DNA from 3 places in the Lentisalinibacter orientalis genome. Region 3 is predicted to be linked to each of the others. Evidence: riboswitches for the same ligand, from Rfam matches in the RefSeq annotation. Region 3 holds a riboswitch; each other region holds the start of a gene.
What was found. Region 3 has a riboswitch for cyclic di-GMP ahead of ACJMK0_RS12580 (FAD-binding protein). Riboswitches for the same ligand answer to the same signal wherever they lie in the genome.
Positions count from the first base shown of each region.

Region 1: linked by a shared signal. The riboswitch ahead of ACJMK0_RS18945 (putative Ig domain-containing protein) and the one ahead of ACJMK0_RS12580 (FAD-binding protein) in region 3 are both predicted to bind cyclic di-GMP.
Region 2: linked by a shared signal. The riboswitch ahead of ACJMK0_RS06655 (hypothetical protein) and the one ahead of ACJMK0_RS12580 (FAD-binding protein) in region 3 are both predicted to bind cyclic di-GMP.

Region 1 covers NZ_JAPDRJ010000007.1:39,996-42,257, reverse strand. Annotated here, with positions in the region: gene ACJMK0_RS18950 (NAD(P)/FAD-dependent oxidoreductase) at 1-231, shown strand, start outside; gene ACJMK0_RS18945 (putative Ig domain-containing protein) at 224-928, opposite strand; cyclic di-GMP riboswitch class I at 1,017-1,101, opposite strand; gene ACJMK0_RS18940 (PQQ-dependent sugar dehydrogenase) at 1,580-2,262, shown strand, end outside.
Region 2 covers NZ_JAPDRJ010000001.1:1,505,830-1,508,091, forward strand. Annotated here, with positions in the region: gene ACJMK0_RS06655 (hypothetical protein) at 1-865, opposite strand, end outside; cyclic di-GMP riboswitch class I at 960-1,044, opposite strand; gene ACJMK0_RS06660 (HzsA-related protein) at 1,730-2,262, shown strand, end outside.
Region 3 covers NZ_JAPDRJ010000003.1:226,200-228,461, reverse strand. Annotated here, with positions in the region: gene ACJMK0_RS12590 (FFLEELY motif protein) at 1-8, opposite strand, end outside; gene ACJMK0_RS12585 (hypothetical protein) at 107-778, opposite strand; cyclic di-GMP riboswitch class I at 1,011-1,093, shown strand; gene ACJMK0_RS12580 (FAD-binding protein) at 1,227-2,262, shown strand, end outside.

The sequences.
Region 1 (2,262 bases), on a different contig from region 3:
CGCTATTTCCCGGATCTGCGGGATGAGGCGCTGGCGCCCGGCTACACCGGCATCCGCCCGAAGCTGAGCGGGCCCGGAGAGGCCGCAGCAGATTTCCTGATCCAGGGACCGGGCGACCACGGGATCCCGGGTCTGGTGAACCTCTTCGGCATCGAATCGCCGGGGCTGACGGCGGTGTTCCCGCTGGCGGAGCGGGCGGCCGCTGCGCTCCTGGGCCCCGCCGTCAGTTGACGGACTTGACCGCTTCGCCGGAGAAGTCGCTCTCGATACCCGTTGAATTGAACGCCGTTGCCGAGAAGTAGTAGGTGTTCGGGCTCAGGTTGTCCACCACGTAGGTGGTCAGTCCCGGATTATCGATTGTGACCGAATTGCCGTAGTTTCCGGAACTCGTGCCGTAGTAGATCTTGTAGCCGGCGAGGTCGGTCAGCGCCGAACCGTCGGTGTTCTCTGCGGGCGGCGTCCAGGACAGCGTCACCGAGCCGGTGGCCACCTGGCTCACCGTCACCGAGAAGCTGAGCGAATCGGTGTCAGAGCCGTCGCTCGCGGTGATGCGGATGTTGCCGTAGGTGCCTTCGTCGCCAGACCGGGGTGTCCCGCTCAGGGCTCCGCTGGAGGTATTGAAATCAGCCCAGGACGGTTTGTTCTGGACCGTAAAGGTGATGGTGTCGCCGTCCGGGTCCGAGGCATTCGGCTGGAAAGAATAGGTCTCGTCCACCTTGACGGAGGAGGGCGGGTTGCCGCTGATCGTCGGCGGGTTGTTGGCCGAAGAGCCACCGCTTGGCGGGGGCGTCTGACCCGATCCGTCTGCGGGTGCGTCGGAGCCGCCGGACGAGCAGGCGGCCAGCCACATTGCCGCTGCGACGATGGCAGCGGTTCGCGAAATTGTCCCTTTCGCCTGAGTGCGTCTGTGCACGGTCTCGATCTCCACCTGAGTTCAGATCCAAAGCCGGTCCTGGCTGAGCTGAAGGGAGTCGGTGGAAACCGAGTCGGCCGGCGGGTATGCCCGGCCCGAGCAATTCGGTAACCCCGCTATCCTAGGCGTTCGCCCTTAGACCGGAAGCTTTGCGTCCCCGCCTTTCGGCGGGTTTGCCCTTTTCGGGTTCCCAGTCTCCCTGACATAACCCGATTCGGCAATCGGCATGCGACATAAGCGGGACCCCAGTTGCCGGAGTGTGACGAGGGTCACAGCTGACTTCTCGAACCCGGTCCGTTGCGCAAAGGGGGCACCTGTCCCAGCCGGGTGCGATTAAACCCCAGTCAACTTCTTGGCACAAGGGATGGGGTAAAAATTTTCTTATATAAATCAGCGCCTTGGTGTCGCTGATTGGCGACACCACAGCTAGAATCTACATTAAGTCACAATCGCAAGAATGGGCCGATGCTCGTCAAAGAGGAGGTTAGTGCCCGGTGGTGAATTGACTCACCAGAACCACTCTGACGAACAGCCTGGGGATGTTGCGCGGAGGGGCGTCATCGCGGTCCTGCGAGCCGGCGCGGGCGTTCTGCGCAGGCACGGCTTGCAACGGTGCCGATCCGGGCATAGTTTCGATGCACTGACACGGTAGTCGAGGGTGACGTGATGATGGATATCGGCGGAGTGCGGCATACATGGCTCGTCATCGGCTGCCTGCTGGTGGCGGCCTGCGGCGGAAGTTCCGGCTCGGATTCGGGCGCGCCGGACCCCGACCCGGATCCCGGCCTGCCCTCGGCGAGCATCGACGGCCCGACGGTACAGGAAGGGGATGCCGGCACGGTCGACGCCACCTTCACGATCACACTCTCGGAGAGCGCGCCCGGCGCCGCCTCCGTTCGTTATGAGACCGCGGGCGGCACTGCCACCGCCGGAGAGGATTACACCGCCGTGTCCGGCACGCTCGACATCGGCGCCGGGGCGACCAGCGCCACGGTGACCGTGCCGGTGCTCGGCGATAGCCTGGACGAGCCGGACGAGACGTTTACGCTGCAGTTGAGCGATGCGACCGGTGTGAGCCTGGCCAGCGCCACCGCCCAGGCGACCATCCTGGACGACGACGATCCGCCGGCGCTCGGCATCGCGGATGCTTCACTGGCCGAGGGTGACGCCGGCTCTGCGCCGATGGTTTTCACTGTCTCGCTGGACGCCGAATCCGGGCGCACCGTGACGGTGGACTATGCAACGGCGGACGGCTCCGCCGTTGCCGGTGAGGATTACACGGCCAGCTCCGGCTCGTTGAACTTCAGCCCGGGCACCACGGAACTCACGATCGAGGTGCCCGTGCTCGG
Region 2 (2,262 bases), on a different contig from region 3:
GCACCTGGCCCTCGGTGTACTCGATGCGGCCGGTGTCCGGGTTGAAGTTGTAGTAGGCATAAGCCTGCGCCAGCGGATCCATGCCCGCGTGGCACTCCACGCAGTTGTTCAGGAAGACGCGGCTGTCGCCGCCCGGGCTGCGCGAGACGTCCTGGCGGATGCGGTCCGGCGAGCGCGAGCCGTCCTTCACCTGCTCCAGGTCGTTGCACATGTGATTCATCAGCGTGAAACGGAACATCGCCCGGTTGGTGCCGGCGATGAAGAAGGCCTCGGCGGCGGCGCGGCTGGTGACCACGCCGGCGGTGGCGGAGGCCGGCAGGTCGGTCACCGCGGACTGGCTGGTCTGTACCAGCGCGGTCTTCAGGTCGATGCCCTGTTGCTCCATGGCCTCGTAATGAGCGTTGTCGGACATGGAGTAGGGGGGCAGCCCGAGACCGCTGTCGCCGACGTAGAGAATGTCAGCGGAGAGCACGGTATTGAACGGCACGTCGTCGCGGATCATGCCGATGACCGTGGCGGTGTAGTCGTTCAGCGGCGCGAAGACCGTCTGCTCCCGGTTGGTCCAGGGCGTCACGAAGTTCTTCAGCGTCACGTTATAGAAGGCGCTGTTCTCCATGGCCGTCTCCGCCGCCGCAATGGGGTTGCCGGCGAGAATGTCGGCTTCCATGCCGGCCAGCACCTGCTCGGTGGGCGGTACGCCGGCGAGACGGTCGTGCAGCCGCTTGGCCTGTTCCCGCGGACCCGCTTCGGCCGTGGCAGCCAGCGCGAGCACAAGGCAGGCGATGGCAAGGAGGGCGCGGCGCGGAAGCGCGTGCGCGAACTGCTTCTGTACGTTCATGGGTGCGTTCATGACGATCCTGCTCATACGTTTCCGTCTTCCCTTCCTGCCAGGGGGCGAAGACCGTCGGGAGCGGAGGACGTCCCTGCGGGATCATCCCTGCTGATCGTCAGCTGTCGCTCCTGGCAGCTTCGCCGTCCTGGACGTGAATCCGTAGACCGGTGGCTTTGCGTCCCCGCCTTTCGCCGGGTTTGCCCTTTTCAGAAGCCCTGCGTGCGCGTCGCGCTATTCGAAGCGTCCGATGCTCGCAGATCGCCGACAGGGCCACCGTGACTCCATTCACAAGTCCCGTGGTTTCCCGGGACTCCCGTCACGTGTGCTCCCCCGCGGCCGGCTACTGTTGCGAGCAAGGGGAGTGCAAGCCGCGTGCCAGATCACGACTTGGATGGCTGGAAAAGCCTTTCCGAATACAGAACAAGAGGTTGCGCGTGATCCGGGCAGTGGCGCCGGGTCGGCATATGTCAACCGCTTGTCGGCAGAAATCGACACTTTGCCGACGCCCGCAAGGCAACTCCCTGATTCGGTGGGCGTTTCGGCTTGTCGCCGAACTACGACAGCGCGCGTCCGTGTGACACGGCAGCCGTCACCTTGAGCCAGTCGATGCAAGGCCCCGGGCACGGTCTCGCTGTCGGCGAAATTCCACATTACGCGCGTCCCGGAGGCGTCCCTATACTCCGCCGCTCATCAACTACCAGGACGCGCGCGCAACGATCTCCATGGATTTGTGATCTTGTTAACAGAATGCAGTGAGGCCCCTGTCCACCATTGGTCACGGCCGGCCGCGAGCTTTCCAGTCGCGCGTCGGAAGACCGGCGGTGCAGGGCGCCTGCAGCATTCCCGCAGTGATCGCAGGAGTGCGTCGCGTGACGGCTGCAGGAAAGAGGATGTCCCATGAACAGCACGATGCAGACAGTTACCCGGAGGGCGCCGGCAAGGGCGGCTCTCGTTGCCGTCGCCTGCTCGGTGGTGGCCGCCGCGGGCTGCGGTGGCGGCGGCAGCGGCGAAGGCCGCATCGGCTTCGGCAGCGGGCAGGATCCCGACCCCGTCGTGCTCGACTTCCCCATCGCCTACGTGAAGCGGCCGGTCCCGGTCGACGACAACGGCGACCCGACCGACTTCGACGTGCGCGAGCCGGTGACCTTCGACATCGGCGCCGATCTCTACGTGCGCGACCGGGCCTCGCCCAGCACCGCCGACGTCAACGTCACCGGAGAGATCACCGAAGGCCTCGGTGACATCCGCGACCTGGAGGTATCGCGCGACGGCACGAAGGTGCTGTTTGCGATGCGGGCGCAGTTCATCGAAGGCGCCGACGAGGAGGACCAGCCGACCTGGAACGTCTGGGAATACGACATCGCCGGCGACACGCTGCGGCGGATCATCGCCTCGGACATCGTCGCGGAGTCCGGTCACGACCTGGCGCC
Region 3 (2,262 bases):
CCGCTCATGTCTCCGATATGGCGCCGCACGCGCCCGGCTCAACCCGCGCGCATTGTCCCGGTTTTACGGCGGCGTTGCCAATGCCGATGGCGGCGTGAGCTGCGCCTCAGAACGGCTTGGTCGCGCCCAGGAAGGCCACCGAGGCGATGCCGATCCAGTACACGTAGGCCATGCCGCGGCCGATGGCCAGCTCCGAGGACAGCCGCTGCTCCAGCGCCGGATTCGGGCCCTTCTCGGCGAGCTCGCGGAAGATCGGCACCCAGTGGCGCATGATGAAACGCAGGCCCAGGCCGATCACCAGCAGCAGGCTGTAGATGAGCACCTTGGTGGAGTACCAGTCGGCGCGGAAGGGCCAGTCCGTGAGATACGACCAGATCGCGGCAAGGAACAGCGCCGGGATCACGACGTAGCGGATGGCCTCGTCGATTTTTGTCAGCCGCAGACCGCGGTCGGTGTCCCGGTAGACGAACGCCGCCCAGGTGAGCGACAACCACGCGAAGGCGAGGATCCACACGACCCACAGCCAGCCGCCGCCGTAATCGTGCACACCCAGGTTGAACCCCATGTGCAGGCCGAGAGGCAGCAGCAGGATGATGCCCGTGCGGGCGAGGATATCGATCCGGTAGGCGGTCTCCATGTGCCGCCGGCGCTCGTCCAGTGAGAGTTTCGGATTCGCCACGTTGTAGGAGGTCTGGAAGACGCCCCACTCGCCGCCCAGCCAGTACACCATCGCAAGGATGTGAAGCCAGCGCAGGACGGACTCCGGATTGATGTACATCGCTCTCCCCGATTTTCTGTTCCGGACTCTCGACGGTATCCCACGGCATTTAAGCAGCAACGGGGAGGGCCCGGCATAGTGGCAAACCGAAGGCCGGCCGGCCGTTGCAGGGGGCCTGAGACGGTTGGTCGAGGCCAAAATTGCGCGGCGATTTGACATCATGCCGTGCCGGAACGTGTCGGGCTCTGCCCACGATTGACACTCTGTCGGCACCGTGCGACGCTCGGCCTTCGTTTGAAAAAGGCACACCGTCCGAAAGGGCGGGTCGCAAAGCCACCGGTCCCCGGCCACCGCCGGGACAGCGGAGCTGCCAGACGGAAGCGCGATGCGGCGTCCTGCCGCGCCACGCCCATCCGGGCCATCCTCCGCTCATTCCCGCACCGGGACCGGTGACCAGCCACGTGCCGCAATTCGTTGGCGGGACCCGTCCCGCGGAGGAACGAAACCGATGAGAGATGCAGTCAGCCACGACCGGGTCCGCGACTGGATCCACGGCGATATCCATGGCAATGGCCACGGCGACGTTCGACAAAGCACGCCACGGCGCCCCGGACGCCGCACGCCCGCGCTACCGGTGGCCAGGCCGGAGAGTCCGGAGGCACTGCGGGACCTGCTGCAGACGGGCTCGGGCATCCCGGCACCGCTCCGCCCGATGGGCGCCGGCAGCGCATCGACTCCCTGTTCGGCCGCAGAAGGGGGCACGGTGATCGATATGACGGCCCTCGATCGGGTCCTCGAGGTCGGCGACGAGCATGTCACCGTGCAAGCCGGGCTCAGGCTGCAGCGCCTCGCGGACGAGCTGGCGGGCTACGGGCTCGAACTCGCCGGCGGCCACGACCTGATGGGCCGAACGGTCGGCGGAGCGGTGGCGGGCGCCTGCATCGGTCCCGGCACCGGCGTGGGGACCCGCCTGTTCTCGAGTCAGGTCGTCAGCATGAAGGTGGTCACCCCCGAGGGCGGCGAACTCACCGTCGATGCGTCCCGTCCCCACCTGCTCGACATGTTCCGGCTGAGCTACGGCCTGCTCGGCGTCATCCACGAGGTGACGCTGCGGGTGCGGCCCATGAGCCCCTTCACCATCCGGCGGCGCCGCTGCAGCACCGCCGAGCTCGCCGCCGTCACCGACCGGCTGCTGGGCTCGAAGCTGGGCCTGCGCTTCTACCTCCTGCCGTTCCGCGATCAGGTATATCTCGAGCTCCGGCGCAACGGCGACGAAGATACCCACGTCAACCGCCTGCTGTGGAAGATCAAGGACTGGGGCGAGAGCACGATCCTGCCGGCGATGACCAGCTCCATGTCCTGGATCGTACCGATACCCGCGCTGCGCTACGGCATGATCGACCGTATCAACGGGGCGGGTCAGACGCTGTTCAGCGCCCCCGTCCACGCCGGCAGCGCGGCGGTGGAGCAGGGCGGGGACCGTGCGGGGTCCCGGGGCGGCCGCCGGCTCGCCTGTTCCAGCTGGTGCTTCCCGGCGGCCGAGT